One region of the Cellulomonas sp. CW35 genome, then DNA from elsewhere that is predicted to be linked to it. Evidence: predicted binding sites of a transcription regulator. Region 1 holds the regulator's gene; each other region holds the start of a gene.
What was found. The regulator HrcA, encoded in region 1, represses chaperone genes, less so after heat shock. The targets are predictions, from matches to a motif close to TTNGCACTCGNNNNNNNCGAGTGCNAA.
Positions count from the first base shown of each region.

Region 2: a site for HrcA is predicted at 2,771-2,797, ahead of ACT17Q_RS13355 (FmdB family zinc ribbon protein). Genes of this name have one in related genera too.
Region 3: a site for HrcA is predicted at 4,235-4,261, ahead of groES (co-chaperone GroES). Genes of this name have one in related genera too.

Region 1 covers NZ_CP199000.1:1,341,284-1,347,920, forward strand. The annotation lists gene ACT17Q_RS06290 (DUF4870 domain-containing protein) at 1-260, opposite strand, end outside; gene ACT17Q_RS06295 (hypothetical protein) at 446-1,339, shown strand; gene ACT17Q_RS06300 (DUF3097 domain-containing protein) at 1,395-2,246, opposite strand; gene hrcA (heat-inducible transcriptional repressor HrcA) at 2,405-3,424, shown strand; gene dnaJ (molecular chaperone DnaJ) at 3,500-4,630, shown strand; gene ACT17Q_RS06315 (16S rRNA (uracil(1498)-N(3))-methyltransferase) at 4,656-5,414, shown strand; gene ppdK (pyruvate, phosphate dikinase) at 5,497-6,637, opposite strand, start outside.
Region 2 covers NZ_CP199000.1:2,932,581-2,939,217, forward strand. The annotation lists gene ACT17Q_RS13350 (penicillin acylase family protein) at 1-2,346, opposite strand, end outside; gene ACT17Q_RS13355 (FmdB family zinc ribbon protein) at 2,383-2,712, opposite strand; gene mscL (large conductance mechanosensitive channel protein MscL) at 2,919-3,482, opposite strand; gene ACT17Q_RS13365 (SAF domain-containing protein) at 3,526-4,197, opposite strand; gene ACT17Q_RS13370 (hypothetical protein) at 4,320-4,619, opposite strand; gene ACT17Q_RS13375 (hypothetical protein) at 4,690-6,637, opposite strand, start outside.
Region 3 covers NZ_CP199000.1:903,871-910,507, reverse strand. The annotation lists gene ACT17Q_RS04375 (response regulator transcription factor) at 1-387, opposite strand, end outside; gene ACT17Q_RS04370 (MerR family transcriptional regulator) at 573-1,589, opposite strand; gene ACT17Q_RS04365 (WhiB family transcriptional regulator) at 1,865-2,170, shown strand; gene ACT17Q_RS04360 (IS30 family transposase) at 2,339-3,697, shown strand; gene groES (co-chaperone GroES) at 3,807-4,103, opposite strand; gene ACT17Q_RS04350 (class I SAM-dependent methyltransferase) at 4,325-5,530, shown strand; gene ACT17Q_RS04345 (glutamate--cysteine ligase) at 5,530-6,637, shown strand, end outside.

The DNA of each region.
Region 1 (6,637 bases):
CCCACGACGACCGCGATGAGCACGGTGATCTGGAAGTTCAGCGACTCCTTCGCCTGGTTCTCCAGGTACGGGCCGCGGCCGCGGAACACCAGCCAGATCACGAGCGGCGCGATGAAGCCGAGACCGATCAGGGGCAGGACGTGCGCGAGGATCGCCCACATCTTCTCCTCGTCGGGCCGCAGCGGCTGCGGGCCCGCGCCGTACGCGGGCGGCGGCGGGGCCGAGTCCCAGCCCTGGCCGTTCGGGGGGGTCGTGCTCACGAGGTACCTCCGTCGTGTCGGTGGGTGCGCGTCGGACGTCACCCGGATCGGTGAGGCGGCGACTGTGCTGGTCGCAGGGTAGTCGTTCGGGGTCGTCCACAGGGTCTGCACGGTTCCTTGACACGACTGGTGCACTTCGGTTCGCTTTCGTGGGGCCACCCCCGGCCCACTGACGAAGGAGACGCATGAGCGACACCACGCCGCGGCCGGACGACGGGAGCAACCCGGTCCCGCCCGGACCGCAGGAGCCCACGCCGCCGGCGCCCGAGGGTGCCTACCCGCCGCCTCCCGCCGGTGCCTACCCGCCGCCCCCCGCGGGCGCCACCCCGCCGCCCCCCGGCGGCTACCCGCCGCCGCCCGCCCCGGGCGGCTACGGCGGCGACCAGAGCGTCGACGTCGTCGAGGGCTTCAAGTGGGGCTGGAAGAAGTTCACCGAGAACCTCTCGCCGATCCTCATCGCGATCGTCGCGTACGTCGTCGGCTCGATCGTCGTCATCGGCATCTGGTACTTCGTGATCGCGGGCCTGTTCCTGCGCACGTCGGAGACCACGATCGACGACGAGGGCAACATCACCTTCGGGTCGGGCCCGGGCTTCGCGGCGGTGCTGGTCTCGACGGCGCTGATCTCGGTCGTCGCGGTGCTCGTGCTGTCGATCGTGCAGGCCGGCTTCGTGCAGGGCGCGCTGCGGATCAGCCGTGGCGAGGCGCTGACCGTCGACACGTTCTTCAAGTTCAAGAACCTGCCCGCGGTGATCCTGGCGTCGCTGCTGGTCGCCGTGCTGACGGCCGTCGGCTACGCGCTGTGCTACCTGCCGGGCATCGTGGTCGCGTTCTTCGCGCAGTTCACGCTGTACTACGTCGTGGACCGCGGCTCGGGCGCGGTGGACGCGCTCAAGGCCAGCTTCCAGCTCGTCAGGGACAACATCGTGCCCGCGCTGCTGATCTTCCTCGGCGTCGCGCTCGCGAGCGCCGTCGGTGGCCTCGTGTGCGGTGTCGGCACGCTCGTCACGCTGCCCGTCGCGCTGCTCGCGCAGACCTACGTGTACCGCCGGCTGAACCGCGAGCCGGTCGTCCCCTGACCGGTCCGGAACCGAGGACGGGCTCCCGCGCCGCAGCGCGGGGGCCCGTCCGTCGTCAGGCCGTGACGAAGTCGATGAGCTCCTCGACGCGGCCGAGCAGCGCGGGCTCCAGGTCGGCGAAGGTGCGCACCGTGCCGAGGATCCGCTTCCAGGCCTGCGCGACGTCGGCCTGGTCGGCTGCCGGCCAGCCGAGCTCGCGCAGGATCCCGAGCTTCCACTCGGTGCCGCGCTCGATCGTCGGCCAGGCGGTCAGGCCCAGCCGCGCGGGACGCACGGCCTGCCACACGTCGACGTAGGGGTGCCCGAGCACCAGGACCGTGCCCGCGGGCGCGACGCGCACGGCCTCGGCGGCGATCCGCGCCTCCTTCGACCCCGCGACCAGGTGGTCGACGAGGACGCCGACGCGCCGCTCGGGGGTGGGGGAGAACTCCCGCAGCGCCTCGACCAGGTGATCCACGCCCTCGAGCAGCTCGACCACGACCCCCTCGACGCGCAGGTCGTCGCCCCACACCTTCTCGACCAGCTCGGCGTCGTGCCGGCCCTCGACCCAGATGCGGCTGCCCCGCGCCACCCGCGCCCGGGCGCCCTGGACGGCGCGCGAGCCGGACGCGGTGCGCTCGGGCGGACGCGGCGCCGTCGACGTCACGGGCGCCGTGAGGACCACCGGCTCGCCGTCGACCCAGAACCCCGGCCCGAGCGGGAACGTGCGCGTGCGGCCCTTGCGGTCCTCGAGCACGACGACGTGCTGCCCGCCCGACTTCTCGACGCGCACCACGGCACCCACCCACCCGGTGGTGACCTCCTCCACGACGAGCCCGCGCTCGGCGGCCTGCGGACGCGACGTCCGCGGTCCTCGGTGGTGCTCGGCACGTCCGCCGCCCAGCACGTCCGACCCGTAGCGATCCATCAGCCTGGCTCTCCCTCGTCGCGGTCCGTCGGTCCGTCACCCTAGGGTGCCCACGGACCGCTCGGGCGGCAGCGCCCGCGCGCGGCGTAGGATTGGCACTCGGACGAGGCGAGTGCTACCAGTGACGGGCAGCGGGCGGCGCGACGGACGGAGGCGAGATGAGCGACGAGCGGCGGATGGACGTGCTGCGCGCGATCGTCGAGGACTACGTCTCGACGAGCGAGCCCGTGGGCTCGAAGGCGCTGGTCGAGCGGCACGCGCTCGGGGTGTCGTCGGCGACGATCCGCAACGACATGGCCGCTCTCGAGGAGAGCGGCTTCATCGCTCAGCCGCACACGTCCGCCGGTCGCATCCCGACCGACAAGGGGTACCGCGTCTTCGTCGACCGCCTGACGACCGTCAAGCCGTTGTCCGGGCCCGAGAAGCGCGCGATCGGCGCGTTCCTCGAGGACGCGGTCGACCTGGACGACGTCGTCGACCGCTCGGTGCGGCTGCTCGCGCAGCTCACGCACCAGGTCGCCGTCGTGCAGTACCCCTCGCTGCGGCGCTCCGCGCTGCGCCACATCGAGCTCGTGCCCGTGGGCCAGCGACACCTGCTCGTCGTGCTCATCACCGACACCGGCCGCGTCGAGCAGCGCACCCTCGAGGCGTCGGCCGAGCTCGACGAGCTCGGCGTCGCGCAGCTGCGCGCGACGCTCAACGCGCGCGTCGCCGGCCGCCGGCTCGCGGAGCTGCGCGGCGTGGTCGACGAGGTCTCGCAGCGGTACACCGACGACGACCTCGCGCTGCTGCGCCAGGTCGTGGGCGTGGTCGAGGAGACGCTCGCGCAGGAGAGCGAGGAGCGCGTCGTGCTCGCGGGCACGGCGAACCTCGCCCGCGGGGGCACGGACTTCGCGCGCAGCCTCGGTCCGGTGCTCGAGGCGCTCGAGGAGCAGGTCGTGCTCCTGCGCCTGCTGTCCGAGATGGCCGAGGACACGGCCGCGGTCTCGGTGCGGATCGGGCACGAGACGCAGCACGACGGTCTGGTCGAGACGAGCTTCGTCACGAGCGGGTACGGCGACGAGGGCGGTTCGGTCGCCCGGGTCGGCGCGATCGGTCCGACCCGCATGGACTACCCCGCGACCATGGCGTCCGTGCGCGCCGTGGCGCGCTACCTCACGCGCATCCTCGCCGGGTAGCCCCCGGCCACGCACCGCGGACGCCCGGCGTCCCGACCATCCGACGAGCCCGCCAGGAAGCGAGCAGACCACCACGTGAGCACCGACTACTACGCGATCCTCGGCGTCCCGCGCGACGCGACGCCCGAGCAGATCAAGAAGGCGTACCGCAAGCTCGCCCGGGAGCACCACCCGGACGTGGCGGGCGACGACCCGGCCGCGGAGGAGCGGTTCAAGGACGTCTCGCGCGCCTACGAGGTGCTCGGCAACCCGGAGAAGCGCCGCGCGTACGACCTGGGGGGCGACCCGTCGTCGCCCGGCGGCGGCATGGGCGGGGGCTTCGGCTTCCAGGACATCTTCGAGACGTTCTTCGGCGCCGCGACGGGTGCGGGCGCGCAGCGCGGCCCGATCCCGCGCGCGCGGCGCGGCCAGGACGCGCTGCTGCGCCTCGACCTCGACCTCGCGGAGGTCACGTTCGGCACGCACCGCGAGGTCCCGGTCGACACCGCGGTGGTGTGCCCCACGTGCCAGGGGTCCTGCTGCCGGCCCGGCACGTCGCCGCGGACGTGCGAGGCGTGCCACGGCCGGGGCACGGTGCAGCGCGTGGCGCGCTCGTTCCTCGGCCAGGTCATGACGAACCAGCCGTGCGCGGCGTGCCGCGGGTTCGGCACGACGATCCCGGAGCCGTGCACCGAGTGCGCGGGCGAGGGGCGCGTGCGTGCGCGTCGCACGATCGCGGTGGACGTCCCCGCGGGCGTCGACACGGGCACACGCATCAAGCTCACGAGCCAGGGCGAGGTCGGCCCGGCGGGCGGCCCGCCCGGTGACGTGTACCTCGAGGTGCGCGAGCGCCGGCACGAGGTGTTCACGCGCGACGGCGACGACCTGCACGCGACGCTGTCCGTGCCGATGACCGCCGCCGCGCTGGGCACCGTGCTCACGTTCGAGACGCTCGACGGCGAGCAGGAGGTCGACCTGCGCCCCGGCACGCAGCCCGAGCAGGTCGTGACGCTCAAGGGGCTCGGCGTGGGGCACCTGCACGTCGGCGGACGCGGCGACCTGCACGTCCACGTCGAGGTGACCGTCCCGACGGGCCTCGACGACGAGCAGGCCGAGCTGCTTCGCCGCCTTGCGGCGCTGCGCGGCGAGGAGCGCCCCGAGGGCCGGCTCGCCGCCGCGCACCAGGGCGTCTTCGGCAAGCTGCGCGACAAGCTCGCCGGCCGCTGAGCGTGCGGGACAGGACCCGTAGCCGATGACCGCACCCGTCTTCGTCGTCGACCCCGGCCGCCTCGACCCCCTCGCGGTGGGCGACACGTTCCGGCTCGACGGCACCGAGGGCCGCCACGCCGGGGTCGTGCAGCGCCGGGCGCGCGGTGAGCGGGTCGACGTGGTCGACACGCGCGGCGTACGGCTCGTCGGCGTGGTCGCGCACGCCGGCCACGAGGGCGTCGACGTCGAGGTGCTCGAGCTCGTGCGCGAGCCCACGCCCCGCGTGCGGCTCGTGCTCGTGCAGGCGCTCGCGAAGGGCGACCGCGACGAGCTCGCGATCGAGGCGGCGACCGAGGTCGGCGCGGACGCGGTCGTGCCGTGGCAGGCGGACCGCTCGATCGTCGTGTGGCGCGGCGAGCGCGCCGCCAAGTCCCGCGCGCGCTGGCTCGGCACGGTGCGCACGGCCGCGAAGCAGTCACGCCGCGCGTGGGTGCCGGAGGTGGACGTCGCGCTCGACTCCCGGGCGCTCGCGCTCCGCGCGCGTGAGGTGGTCGCGGCCGGGGGAGCCGTGCTGGTGCTGCACGAGAGCGCGACCGACCCCCTGGCGGGCGCCGAGCTCCCGCAGGACGGCGACGTGCTCGTCGTCGTGGGTCCGGAGGGCGGCATCGGCGACGACGAGCTCGCGCGGCTCGTCGACGCGGGCGCGCGGCCCGTGCGCCTCGGACCGCACGTGCTGCGCACGTCCACCGCGGGCCCGGTCGCGCTGGCGCTGCTCGCGACCCGCCTGGGCCGCTGGGGCTGAGCACGACGGCGCCGGCCCGCGTATCTCCGCGCGGACCGGCGCCGTGCTCGTGCCCGGCGTCACCCCGCCGGGAAGGGGTCCGTCAGCGCGTGTCGCTCGCCGCCGCGACCGCGGAGCGACCGGCCTCGAGCCGCGCGACCGGCACCCGGAACGGGCTGCAGGACACGTAGTCCAGACCGACCGCGTGGAAGAACCGGATGCTCTCCGGGTCGCCGCCGTGCTCGCCGCACACGCCGAGGTGCAGGTCGGGCCGCACGGCGCGGCCCTCCTCGACCGCGATCTGCACGAGGCGCCCGACGCCGCGGGTGTCGACCGTCTCGAACGGGGAGACCGCGAGCACGCCGTTCGCGTTGTACTGCGGGAAGAACGCGCCCTCGACGTCGTCACGCGAGAAGCCCCACGTGGTCTGCGTCAGGTCGTTCGTGCCGAACGAGAAGAACTGCGCCTGCGTCGCGAGGCGGTCCGCGGTGAGCGCCGCACGCGGGAGCTCGATCATGCAGCCGACCGGCAGGTCGAGCGGCTGACCGGTCTCCTGCGACACGTCCGCCATGATCCGCAGCGCCTCGTCGCGTACGAGCCGCAGCTCCTGCACCGAGCCGACGAGCGGGACCATGATCTCGGGCCGTGGCGCGAGGCCGTCCGTGAGCAGCTGCGCGGCCGCCTCGCAGACCGCACGGATCTGCAGCGCGAACAGCCCGGGCACCACGAGCCCGAGGCGCACGCCACGCAGGCCGAGCATCGGGTTCGCCTCGTGCATGCGCCGTACGGCGGCGAGCAGGTGCAGGTCGTGCGGGTCGACCTCGCCGCGCGACTCGGCGAGCGCGACGCGCACCGAGAGCTCGGTCAGGTCGGGCAGGAACTCGTGCAGCGGCGGGTCGAGCAGCCGGATCGTCGTCGGCAACCCGTCCATGGCCCGCAGGATCCCGACGAAGTCCTCGCGCTGGACCGGCAGGAGCGCGTCGAGCGCGGCCTGGCGCTCGTCGTCGTCGGTCGCGAGGACCACCCGCTCGACGAGCACGCGACGGTCGCCCAGGAACATGTGCTCGGTGCGGCACAGCCCGATGCCCTGCGCACCGAGGCGGCGCGCGCGGGCGGCGTCCTCGGGCGTGTCGGCGTTCGCGCGCACGCCGAGGCGGCGGACGGCGTCGGCGTGCGTGAGGATCCGGTCGACCGCGACGACGAGCTCGGCCGTCTCCTCGTCCGCGGCCTCGGCGAGCGCGACG
Region 2 (6,637 bases), 1.6 Mb from region 1:
CACCCCGTACCCCTGCGACGCGTCCCACGCGGTCGCGTCGACGATCGACGAGCCGCCGCCCACCTCGACCGGGTCGGGGTTCACGAACGAGCGCACCAGACCCGGGACCGACGAGCCGCCCAGGACCGGGTGCTCGGGTGCGGCGGTGTGCAGCCGGCCCCAGCGCCACTCGTCGGCGTCCCGCCCGAGCTGCTGCGTGAGCGTCAGGCGGGCCGTGACCATCGCCTGGTAGAGCACCTCGTCACGGCCCTCGAGCAGGCCCGGGGTCGTGCGGTCGTCCCACCAGGGCGAGTCGGGCTCGTCGAGCAGCCCGCGGACCACCTCGAGCCAGCGCGAGCCGCCGTTCGGCAGCTCACCGTCGGGCAGGTCGTCGGCGAACGTGAGCTCGAGCAGCGTCTTCCAGACCGCCGCGAAGTACGCCGCGGCCGCGGAGTCGGCGCTCGCCACGTGGTCCCACGTGCGCAGCAGCTGCTGACCGTCGTCCGCGAACGCGTCGTCGATGTCGATGCGCAGCAGCCACGGCACGAGCACGTCCGCGTACGGGCTGCGCTGGTCGTTCTGGAGCGTGTTCACGTCGGCGACGTCGATCCTGTCGCCGCGCGCGATCGCGGTCGACAGCACCGTGCGGATGCGCTGGGCCCGGTAGCCGTAGTCCCAGTCGTCGGTGAGGAACGGCCCGACGCCCTGGGGCGTGACCGCCTGGTTCGCCGCGACGACGAAGCCCTCGGCCGGGTCGAGCGCGCGCGGCATCTCCTCCGGGTCGACGTAGCCCTGCCAGTCGTAGGCGGGGTCCCAGCCGGGGCGCGGCCACGTGCCGTCGGACGGCACCGCTCCCCTGACCGTCTGCCGCACCGGGATCCGACCCGGCGCCTGGTACCCGATGTGCCCGTCGGTCGTCGCGAACACGATGTTCTGCGACGGCACGTCGAGCAGCCGGCCCACGCGCGCGATGTCGCTCGCGTCCTTCGCGGTCGCCGTCGCGAGCACCGCGTCGGCCGTGTGCCCCGGCGCGAGCGCCGTCCACGCGAGCGCCACCTCGTACCCGCGGTCCGACGTGCCGTCCGGCATGGGCGCGTCACCGACCTGGTCGACGTCCAGCACGTCCGAGACGATCGGCCCGTGCACCGACTGGCGCACGACGATGGTCACGTCGTCACCGCCGTTGACCTTGATGACCTCCGTACGGGCTCGGATCCGCGCCGTGCCGTCGCCGCGCACGGTCGCGTTCCCCTCGACCCGCTCGACGAAGAAGTCCGTCACGTCCGCGCCCAGGTTCGTCAGACCCCACGCGAGGTCCGCGTTGTGGCCGATCACCACGCCCGGGAAGCCCGCGAAGCCGAAGCCCGACACGTCGTACGGGCACGCCTCGTCGACCTGCGCGCAGCGCAGACCCACCTGCATCCAGATCCCCGGCGCGGAGATGCCCAGGTGCGGGTCGTTCGCGAGGATCGGCGCGCCGCTCGCGGTGTGCTCGCCCGAGACCACCCACGAGTTCGACCCGACACCCTCACCCTCACCGACGAGGTGCGGGACGGCGTCGAGCGCCTTGTTCGCGCTGTCGATCGCCGCCTGCAGGCCCGAGTCGTCCAGGTCGAGCTCGCCGGCCGCGCTCGCCGGCGTCGCGCTCGTGAGGTCCTCGGCCGCGACGATCGGGGCGTTGAGGTCGTACGGGTAGGCCGGGAACAGCTCGTCGACCTTCGCGACGTCCCGCACGGACGCGTACACGCGTGCCCGCGACAGCTCGGCGTCGTAGTTGCCGCGCAGGTCCCACGCCATCGCCTTGAGCCACGCGAGCGAGTCCACGGCCTCCCACGGCTCGGGCGCCTCGACGTGGACCTGCAGCCCGAGCACGGTGTACTCGACGGCGATCTGTGAGGGCGCCTTGCCGTCCAGGTAGGCGTTGACGCCGGCGGCGTACGCCTCGAGCGCGTCACGCGTCGAGGGGTCGATGATCGCGAGCTCGGCCTCCGCAACCCGGCGCCAGCCGAACGTGCGGATCACCTTGTCCGCGTCGAGCGCGTCCTCGTTCTGCCCGACGAGCTCCGAGAGCCGCCCCGCGACGACGTGGCGGCGGTAGTCCATCTCGAAGAACCGGTCCTGCGCCGCGACGTAGCCCTGCGCGAGGAACAGGTCGTGCGGGTCCTGCGCGGTGATGGTGGGGACGCCGCGCGCGTCGCGTGTCACGGTCACCTCGTCGTGCAGGCCCGCGACCTCGAGGGTGCCGCTCACCTGGGGCAGCGGCCGGCGCACGACGACGAACGCGGCGACGACCGTCGCCACCAGCGCGACGACGAGGACGATGGCGACCGACAGGACGGTCAGACGGGCGGCACGGCTACGGAGCACGTCTGCGAGGGTAGTGCGGGCCCGGCGCGGCTGCCGTCAGGAGGCGGCCGGCGCAGCGGCCGGGGCGGCCGAGGGCGCGGGCGACGAGGCCGTGGAGGACGACGACGAGTCCGACGACGCGGGCGTCGAGGCGGAGCCGGACGTGCCCTTGTCGGACGAGACCGCGGGGACCGACGACGACTTCGTGCCCGAGCGCGCGTCGTTGCGGTAGAAGCCCGAGCCCTTGAACACGACGCCGACCGACGAGAAGACCTTGCGCAGCCTGCCCTCGCACTCCGGGCAGACCGTGAGCGAGGCGTCCGAGAACGACTGGTGGATGTCGAAGGCGTGGCCGCACGCCGTGCACGCGTACGAGTAGGTGGGCACCGGTTCTCCCTGAGGTCCGTCCGTGATGCTGCGAGCCCGGGCGCCGGGGTGGCGCGGCCTGGCACTCACACGTTCCGAGTGCCAATGGTAACGACCCGCGCAACCCGTCGATTCCCGGACCGCCGGCGGGCACGGCGCCGGGGTGCCCAGGGCGCACGACGAGGGCGCCCGGCCGAGATGGTCGGGCGCCCTCGTCGCGCAGAGCGTCAGACGGTCGGAGCGGGCGGCGTCGGGCCGTCCTCGGGGCGGATCGTCGGCGGGGTGGTGAGGTCGGACTGCAGCGCGGGCGTGGGGCGCTGCGCGAGCAGGTCGCGGATCTCCTGCAGCAGCAGGATGTCCTCGGCCGGCGCGGCCGGCTCGGCCTCCTCACCGCGCTTGCGCCGCGCTGCGAGCGCGTTCAGGGGCAGCACGACGAGGAAGTACACGGCTGCGGCGGTCAGCAGGAACGTGATCAGCGCCGTGAGCACCTTGCCCATGAGGATGGGCTGCGCCTGCTCGTTGCCCCAGCTGTACGGGCCGATCGTCCAGATGTTGTCGAGGTTCGGCTGACCGAAGATCCACCCGATGAGCGGGTTGATGACGTTCTCGACGATCGACGACACGAGGGCGCCGAACGCCGCGCCGATGACGACGCCGACCGCGAGGTCGACGGCGTTGCCGCGCGAGATGAAGTCCTTGAATCCCTCGAAGACCTTCCCCAGGCCCTTGGCGCCGGAGCCGAGGGCGTTCGCGGCGGATCCCGCCGTCGAACCGAATGTGGACTGCGACACGAGTACCTCCGATGAGCACGGGACAACCAGGCTGGACGTTCGATCATGGCACGACGACGGCGCTGAGCAAGCCCGTCACCGCGGCTCCCGCCAGCGCCGCGGCCTCCTCGGGCGTCACGGCGAGCAGCACGGGCGGCGTCTGCGCCTCGCCGCCGACCGCCCAGCCCCCCTCGTCGTCGCCCGGTGCGACCGGCAGGACGAGCGCGCGCCGCGCGACGACGACACCCTGCGTGCCGGTCTCGGCCGCCGCCGCGAGCACGTCGACCCGCGTGCCGGGCGTCAGCAGCGCCGCCACCGCGGGGTCCGCGAGCCGCACGGCCGCGACCACCGTGCCCGGCGGACCGACGAGCTCGCCCGAGGTCAGGAGGCCGGGCACCACGGGCAGGCCCGCGGGGACCGGCACGGCCGTCGCGCGGCCGAGCAGACCGTCCGGGCTCGTGCGCGTGGCGTGCAGCGCGAGGGCCGCCGGGAGCCGGGCGACACGCAGGTCGCCCGACCCGAGCGTCGTGCCCGCGGGCAGGTCACGCGCCGCGACCACGACCGCCCGGACCTCGGGCGCGGGCGGCCTCAGCACCTGCAGCGTCGACGTCGCCGCGAGGCCCACCCCGAGCGCCGCGACGACGAACCGGCACCGCCACAGCACCGCGCGCCACGCAACCCGCACGGGGCGGCGTCGCCGCTCGAGCGGCGGGACGGGGAACCTGGTCGACGGCACGCCCGCACGCTAGGGCGCAGCGCGCCACGCGGGGCCCCCGGTTCGGTCACCTGGGGACGGGTGTGCGTCCGCGCGGGGCTGGGGTCGGGTCGCGACGGACCGGACGCCCGTGCACGGTCAGGTCACCAGTGCGGCGGCTTGTCGCGGCGCAGGCGCTCGTCGTTCGCGTCCGCCCCCTCGCCCCACCCGACGTCGGAGTCGTCCGCGCTGCGCAGCGCGAGCAGCGCGTCGCCGGACCTGTCCCCCGCGCCGCCCGACCGCGGTCCCGCGCCGGGGGACGCCGCGGGCGACACCGCGGGTGCGGTCGTCGCCGCGGGGGCCGCGGGCAGCGTCGAGCGCAGCACCGACTCGTCCGTGCCGACCGTCCCGGGCGGGCGCACCGCGCGGCGCGGCCGTCGCGGGCGCGGGTCCTGGCTGCTCATCGCCCGATCATCGCACCGCGGCGGGGACCGGTCCGAGCCGGGTGACCCGTGCGCCGACCGCACCGGGCGCTCAGGACAGCGCGCGCTCGATCGCCCCGCGCACGGCGGTGTCGATCCGGTACGACCGGCGGGTGACGCCCAGCTCGTCGCGCAGCGCCTCCGCGAGCTCGTCACGCGAGCGCTGCACGCCGTCGGACTGCAGCCAGCCGACCAGGTCGTCGAGCTGGTCGTCGCTGTAGGCGGCGATCGGCAGGCCGCGGCGCACGTCGGGCCGCGGCAGCGTGCGCACCGGCAGCGCGGGCTGCTCGGGACGCACGACCGACAGCGGACGGTGCCGCGTGTCGTCGACGACGACCCCGTCCATGGCGACCGGCGCCACGCCGGAGCGCGACGCGCCCTGCAGCACCATGCTCCCCGTCACGGCGGGCGGCTCCGGGGGCGTCGCCGCGGGCCGCGCGGGCTCCTGCGCGGCCTCACGCGGTGCGGGCACCTCGGGCGTCGGGGCCGTGCCGGTGGGTCCGGTCGGTCCCGAGGCCTTGGCGGCGGTCGGCCCCGTGCCGGCGCGCTCGTCCGAGCCGCGGCCCTTGCGCTGGCGGGCCTTGCGTCGCAGCGCACGTCCGCTCGCCCGGCCGTCCGGCGAGTCGTCGGCGGGGCCGGCATCACCCGCGCTCGGGGCGGTCGGCCGCGCGGGCGCGGACGCGCCGGCCGACGCGACCTCATGGTCGTCGGTCCCCTGCGCACGCTCCGGCGCGTCGTGGGTGCCCGCCTCGGCCACCTCGACCGCGACACCCGCCCCGGCACGCGCCCCCGCAGCCTCGCCCGGTGCGCGCTCGTCGTCGGTCCAGGACTGCGGCAGGCCGATGACGGCCGTACCGGTGCGTGGCTCGACGGGTGCGGGCACGGCGCGGTGCACGTAGCGCCGGATCCGGTCGACCTCGGCCTCGGGGTCGAGGAACGCCGCGGCGGACCACACGCGCACGACCGTCCAGCCGAGGCGCTCGAGCCGGTCGGCGGTGAGGCGCTCGCGCACGCGCACGGACGGCTCGCTCACGTACGCGTCGTCGTCGGTCAGGACCGCGACGAGCATGCGCCCCGGCAACGACGGGTGCCCGACGACCATGGGGATGCGCTGCCCGCCGGGGACGCCGTAGTCGAGCTCGACGACGAGCCCGTGCCGCCACAGGCGCTCGGCGAGGTCGACGAGCAGGCGGTCGGGGTCCACGGCGTGCGACGCGGGTGCGGTCCGGCCGGCGCCGCGCTCGGCGGCGAACGCCAGCAGGTCGCGCAGCAGGCGCGGGCCGTCGCCGCGCAGCCGCTCGGGGTCGAGGTCGTCGGCGCCGAAGCAGGACACCACCGACAGCCGGTGACGGGTCGAGCCGAGCGCGTCCAGCAGCAGAGCGTCGCCGCCCGGCCCGGACAGCACGCCGAAGGTGTGCAGCACGCGCCGGTGCGGCGTGCGGCCGAGCCCGAGCGTGAGGACCACCGCGTCGCGGTGCAGCCCGGCGACTCCCGTGAGGTCGGTCACGACGAACGGCTCGGGCCGCACGGGGTCGAAGAACGCGGCGAGCGCGGGGTTGGTCCGCACCTCGTCGAGCACGGCCTCGCGCACGGCCTCGGCGTGCGCGGGCGTGACGGTGACGACCGCGAGCGACTCCTCGGGGCGGGACAGCGCGTGCTCGAGCACGAGGTCGACGGCCTGCGCGACCTCGGCCGGGGTGGTCTCGACGATGCCGCCGGGGCCGGGCATCCCCGTGCCGTCGACGACGTCGAGCCGCACGAGCGGGCGGCTCGTGGGCAGCGGGGTCGCGACCAGCGCGTCGCCGTACCCGTGCTCGGACAGGAACGTCGTGAGGTAGGGGTCGCGCGCGACCGTGTCGGCGCGCAGCGTGGCGCGCGGCAGCACCTCGGCGAGGTCACGCACCGCGCTGCCGGACGCGCACCGGGCGTCCCCGACGACGACGACCTGCCGGCCGCGGGCGACCGCGGCGAGCGCGACCTCCGTGGGCAGGTGCGCGGCG
Region 3 (6,637 bases), 440 kb from region 1:
GAGCACGTGCGCCGCGACCGCCGAGAGCTCCGCACGGCCGACGTCCGGCGCGAGGAACCCCCGCGCACCGAGCGCGAGCGCCCGGTCGAGGGCCGCCGAGTCGTCGGGCTGCGCGAGCAGCACCACGGCGACGCCGGGCGCGACGGCGCGCAACCGACGGATCGCCTCACCGGCGCCGGGCGCCGGGATGTGCGCATCGAGCAGCACGACCGTCGGCGGGACGCGACGTGCGTGCGCGAGCAGCTCGTCGACGGTGGCGGCGGCTCGCACCGGGCTCAGCGTCGGCACGCCGATCGACGTCACGACCAGTCGTTCACGAACGGCGGTCGAGGCATGGCAGACGACCACACCCGCCATCGCGTCCTCCTTCTTCCAGGTGTTCCCCATCGGGACCTGCGTGTGCTATCGGCCCTTCGGGTACGTGACGTTAGCGAGCCCGTCCAGCGCGGCGGGTGGGGGTCCCGCGTACCGGATGGGTGCTTGATGGCCGCATGTGCTGCTATCGGACGGTATGGCCCCGTCCGACACCGGCACATTCCCCCCGCAGCCCGCGGCGCGGCCCACCGGGGACTTCACCCGTTCGGAGTACGACCCGCGACTGCGAGCACCTCGTGCAGCAGTCCGCGGAACGTGCGGGATCGGGTCACCGACGCACCCGAGGGCACGTCGGACGTCGTGTCGGGAATCATGACGAACTGGGCGAGCCCGGGATGAGCATGCGCGAGCTGGGCGACATGCGCCAGGTCCACGTCGGCGCGTCGCGAGACCGTGACGACCGCGCCGGGCCGGGTCATGACCACGAGCTCGAGCACGTGGTGCACGCTCGTCGGCCCGCCCACGGCCCGCGCGTCGACGTCGGCGGCGACGAGCGCGGCGGTCAGCGCGTGCACGAGCAGCGGGCGCTCCTGGCCCTCCGGGACGAGCACGAGGACGACTCCCCCGCCGCGCGGCGCGGCCGGCAGCCACGCGCGCAGGGCCTCGACCGCCGCGGCCCGCACGGTGAGCGGCGCGTCCTGCCCGGGCCGGTCGACCACGGTGCGACGCGCGAGCTCGGTGAGCGCCGGCTCGAGCAGCCCGGTCCACCAGTGCTCGAGCTCGGCGACACCTGCCGTGCGCGGCAGCGCGACGAGCGCGCGGCACGTGGCGGCGTCGCCCGTGAGGGCGGCGTCGACGAGCGCGGTGGGGGTGCCCGCACCGAACGGCACGCCCGGGCGAGCGCCGACGCCGCCCTGCAGGGCGGTCTCGACGTTCGTCGGGCCGGGCTGCGCGTGCCCTTCGACCTCGGTCACGCTCGCGATGCGCGCGGCGTCACCGGGTGCGACGCCGTCGAGCGTGAGGCGCCGCATGACGAGGAGCCGCTCGACGTCGCTCGCGGAGTAGCGCCGGTGCGACCCGGCGGAGCGCTCGGACGGGCCGAGCCCGTACCGGCGGTCCCACGTGCGCAGCGTCGCGGGCGCGACGCCCAGGCGCGCGGCGACGGCCGCGACCGTCAGCGGCGCGGCGTGGCGTCGGGGGGGTGCGGTCGCCACGGTGTCGTCCGACGGGTCGCGCTCGGGCGCGGCAGAGCCGTCGTCGGGCGACAAGGTCATGGCGCGATTCTGCCAGTCGCCTCGCGGGCTGCGCGCACCGGCGCGGTCCCGAGCCGTCCCCCGTTCGGGGAAAACCGGGACACACGCGACTCGAACCGCGTCACGACTGCCTCGCGAACGGGTCTTGACCGGATTCTGACTCGGTTGTAGCGTTCCGGTCACGACAGCGGCTCGGCCTGGGACTTCGGACCCTGGTCACCGCCCACCAGCACCGCACCACCGCCAGACACCAGATCGCCCGGATCCGCAGCCGGACGATTGCACGAGGAGGACGCATGGCCGAGATCTCGAGGTTGCCCGGACCGGTGATGGACCTGTGGGAGTGGCAGTTCGAAGGCGCCTGCCGCCAGGCCGACCCCGACCTGTTCTTCCACCCCGAGGGCGAGCGTGGTTCAGCCCGCCGTCGCCGCGCCGAGGCCGCCAAGGCCGTGTGCGCCACGTGCCCCGTGCTCGAGCAGTGCCGTGAGCAGTCGCTCGCGGTCCGTGAGCCGTACGGCGTCTGGGGCGGGCTCTCCGAGGACGAGCGCGCAGCGCTGCTCGCCCAGCGTGCCCGCACGGTCGTCGCCCGCACCAGCGCCTGACTCCCGCTGCTGCCACCGCCCGGACCGCCGCGAGGCGCCTCGGGCACCGAGAGACCACCGGGACCCACCGGGAACGACGAGGGCCCCCGTCCACGGCGGGTTCTAGCGATCCCCGCAACGCCCTGTTTTCAGGGAGTTGCGGGGATCGTGCTTTCACCAGAGCTCAAGATGAGGTTCTTCGAGGTCTTCGACCGTGTCGGGAGTGCGACGCTCGCCGCTCGGGAGGTCGGCCTGAGCCGGCACACGGCGGCGGGGTGGGTGCGCCAGGCCGGTCTGCGTTCCGTGGGCGTTGGGGGGTGGGGGCCGCATCCGGGCAAGGGTGAGTACCAGCGGCTGCGGCGTGCGGGTGTATCCCGGCGTCGCGCTGCTGAGCAGGTCGGGGTCAACGAGCGCACCGCACGCGACTGGGACGGCGGCGTTCGTAAGACCCGCGGGGCTCGGATCTACCCCGACGGGCGCCGGGTGGACTATAAGACGGGCGTGACCACCCTTGTCCGAGCGCACGAGATGGTGTCGCTCGCGGCACTGGAGGCCGAGCTGGATCGGCGGTTCTTGACGTTGGCCGAGCGGGAGACGATCGCCGACCTACGCCGGCAGAATGCCTCGCTGCGTGAGATCGGTCGCCAACTGGGTCGGCCGGCGTCGACGATCAAACGAGAGCTGGACCGGCGGTCCGTCGACGGCGTCTACCGCCCGTATGCCGCCCAGCGGGCGTGGGCCAAGAGCCGCGCCCGTCCCAAGGCGGCCAAGCTCGCCGCCGACGGTCCGCTGCGTGAGTTCGTCGCCGCGAAGCTCGCGCAGCGGTGGTCACCCGAGCAGGTCTGCCACGCTCTGGTCGAGGACTTCCCCCACGACGAGAGCATGCGGGTGAGCACCGAGACGATCTACCAGGCGATCTACGTCCAGGCCCGCGGTGGGCTGCGCCGTGAGGTCGCCGACGCGCTGCGCACCGGGCGGACCCGCCGCAAACCCCACACGAGCCCGGACCAGCGCACGTCCCGGTTCGTTGACGAGATGGTGATGATCTGTGAACGCCCCGCCGAGGTCGAGGACCGAGCGGTGCCCGGGCACTGGGAGGGCGACCTGATCGTCGGCACCGGGTCGGCCTCCGCGATCGTGACCCTGGTCGAACGCTCGACCCGCTACGTGATGCTCGGGCACCTGCCCGGCGGGCACAGCGCCGAGGAGGTCCGCGACGTCCTGGTCCCGCTGATCACAACCCTGCCAGACCACCTGCGCGGATCGCTGACCTGGGACCAGGGCTGCGAGATGGCTGCCCACAAGCAGTTCACGATCGCGACCGGGGTGCCGGTCTACTTCTGCGACCCGCACTCGCCCTGGCAGCGCGGCTCGAACGAGAACACCAACGGGCTGCTGCGCCAGTACTTCCCCAAGGGCACAGACCTGTCGATCCACTCCCCGGCCGACCTCGAACACGTCGCCCAACAACTCAACGGCCGACCACGCAAGACGCTCGGCTGGAGAACCCCAGCCGAGCGTCTGCGTGATCTACTGACAACCACATAAGCCATCAGGTGTTGCGAGGACCCCGAGAATCCGCCCACCAGGACGGGGGCCCTCGTCGTCGCCGACCGCGGTCACCGTCACACGGACGGCGGCGCGAGCCGGCGGGCGATCACTTGGCGACGACCGCCAGCACGTCGCGCGCCGAGAGGATCAGGAACTCCTCGCCGGCGTACTTGACCTCGGTGCCGCCGTACTTCGAGTAGATGACCTTGTCACCCACGGCGACGTCGAGCGGGACACGGTTGCCCTTGTCGTCGATCCGGCCCGGACCGATCGCGAGGACCTCGCCCTCCTGGGGCTTCTCCTTGGCGGAGTCCGGGATGACCAGGCCCGAGGCCGTCGTCGTCTCCGCCTCCAGCGGCTTCACGACGATCCGGTCCTCGAGCGGCTTGATGGAGACCGACACAGCGGACCTCCCCTTCGCGTGTTGAGTGGTTCAGCGGGTCGCGCCCAGCCACCGTCGTCGCGGGTGCCGGAAGGCCTGGCGCATTGGCACACTCACACCGAGAGTGCCAGTTCCCTCACTCTAGGAACGCCTTGGCACTCGGTCAAGGCGAGTGCTAACCGTGTCCACCCGCCGCCCGGTGCGGTGCACCGCGGCGCGCGACAGGTGGAAGGATCGCCGCCATGGATGCCGACGGGCTCAGCCGGCTGCTCGCCCCCGAGGGGTGGGCGCTGCTGTCCGCCCTGCCGCCGTACGACGAGCGGCTGGCGATGCCGCTGGGCGAGCGGCTGCGCGCCGAGGGGCTGCACCCCTCGCTCGTCGCGGCCGCGCTCACCCAGTCCCGGCTGCGCGCCAAGGCCCACGCCAAGCTCGGCGACTTCGCCGACGGCATGCTGTTCACGTCCGCCGGGCTCGAGCAGGCGACCCGGCTCGAGGTCGCCGCGCACCACGCGCGCCGGTACCGCGACGCGGGCCTGACGCACGTCGCGGACCTCACGTGCGGGATCGGGGCGGACGCGCTCGCGTTCGCGGGCGTCGGGCTGCGCGTCACCGCGGCCGAGCTCGACGAGATGACCGCTGCGATCGCCACGGTCAACCTGCGCCACTTCCCCGAGGTCGAGGTCCGGCACACCGACGGCCTCGCGCTCGACCTCGCGGACGTCGACGGCGTCTACGCCGACCCCGCCCGCCGCACGGGCGGCGGCTCGCGCGTCCACGACCCGGCCGCGTACGCACCGCCGCTCGACGCGGTGCTCGCCGTACGCGAGCGCGTCCCCGCCCTCGGCCTCAAGCTCGGCCCGGGCGTCGCGCACCGCGACCTGCCCGCGGACGCGCGCGCGCAGTGGGTCTCGGTCGACGGTGACGTCGTCGAGCTGGGTCTGTGGTTCGGGCCCCTCGCACCCGAGGGCCCCGGGCGGTCCGCGCTCGTCCTCGCGGGCGGCACCGCGCACGTCCTCGCACCCGACGAGCCCGCGGCCGCGCACGTCGGCGAGCTCGGGGGCTACCTGTACGAGCCCGACGGGGCGGTGATCCGTGCCGGCCTCGTCGGGGACGTCGCGCTCGACGTGCGCGGACGCCTCGTCGACCCGACGATCGCGTACGTGACGTCCGACGAGCGCAGCGCGACCCCGTTCGCGACGGGCTACCGCGTCCTCGACCGCATGCCGTTCGGTCTCAAGCGCCTGCGCACCTACCTGCGCGAGCGCGGCGTCGGGCGGCTCACGATCAAGAAGCGCGGCACCGCCGTGGTGCCCGAGCAGCTGCGCCGCCAGCTCGACCTGCGGGGCGAGGCGACGGGCACGATCGTCCTGACGCGCATCGCCGGGCAGCAGAGCGTGCTCGTCGTCGAGCCGCTCGAGACCCGCACCAGCACCCCGGGGGACGCGTGATGGCCGCACCCGTGCACCTGCCGTTCGCCCGCAGCGAGCGCTCGACGGTCGGCCTCGAGTGGGAGGTCGCCCTCGTCGACGCCGACTCGGGCGACCTGCGCCAGGCGGCCGACGCGATCTTCGACACCGTCGGGCACGACCACCCCAACATCACGCAGGAGCTCCTGCGGAACACGGTCGAGATCTCCTCGGGCAAGTGCCGCACGGTCGCCGAGGCGGGGCGGGACCTGCAGCGCGCGCTCGACGAGGTCGCCGCGGCCGCCGCTCCCCTGCGCATCGACCTGATGGGCGGCGGCACGCACCCGTTCGCGAACTGGGCGACGCAGAAGGTCAGCGACAAGCAGCGCTACGCGACGCTGATCGACCGCACGCAGTGGTGGGGCCGGCAGATGCTGATCTACGGCGTGCACGTGCACGTCGGCGTCGAGGACCGGGCCAAGGTGCTGCCGATCTCGCGCGCGATGCTGACGGTGTTCGCGCAGCTCCAGTCGCTGTCGGCGTCGTCGCCGTTCTGGAACGGCAAGGACACCGGCTACGCGTCGAACCGCGCGCTGCTGTTCCAGCAGCTGCCCACGGCGGGCCTGCCGTACCAGTTCGAGGAGTGGTCGCAGCTCGAGCAGTACGTCGGTGACATGATGCACACGGGCGTGATCGACCAGTTCGACGAGGTGCGCTGGGACATCCGCCCGTCGCCCCGGTTCGGGACGCTCGAGATGCGCATCGCCGACGGCGCGACGAACCTGCTCGAGGTCACCGCGATCTCAGCGCTGACGCACTGCCTCGTCGAGCACTTCTCGACGCTCCTCGACGCGGGCGAGCCGCTGCCGAGCATGCCGACCTGGTTCGTGCAGGAGAACAAGTGGCGCTCGGCGCGCTACGGGATGGACGCGATCGTCATCACCGACGCGGCCGGCGACGAGGAGCTGGTCACGGACTCGGTGTCCCGCTGGCTCGAGGTGCTCGCGCCCGTGGCCGAGCGGCTCGGCTGCGCCGACGAGCTCGACCAGGTGCGCGTGGTGCTGCGCCGGGGCGCGTCCTACCAGCGCCAGCGCGCGGTCGCGCGGCGCAACGCGGGCGAGCTCGACGCGGTGGTCGCGTCCCTCGTCG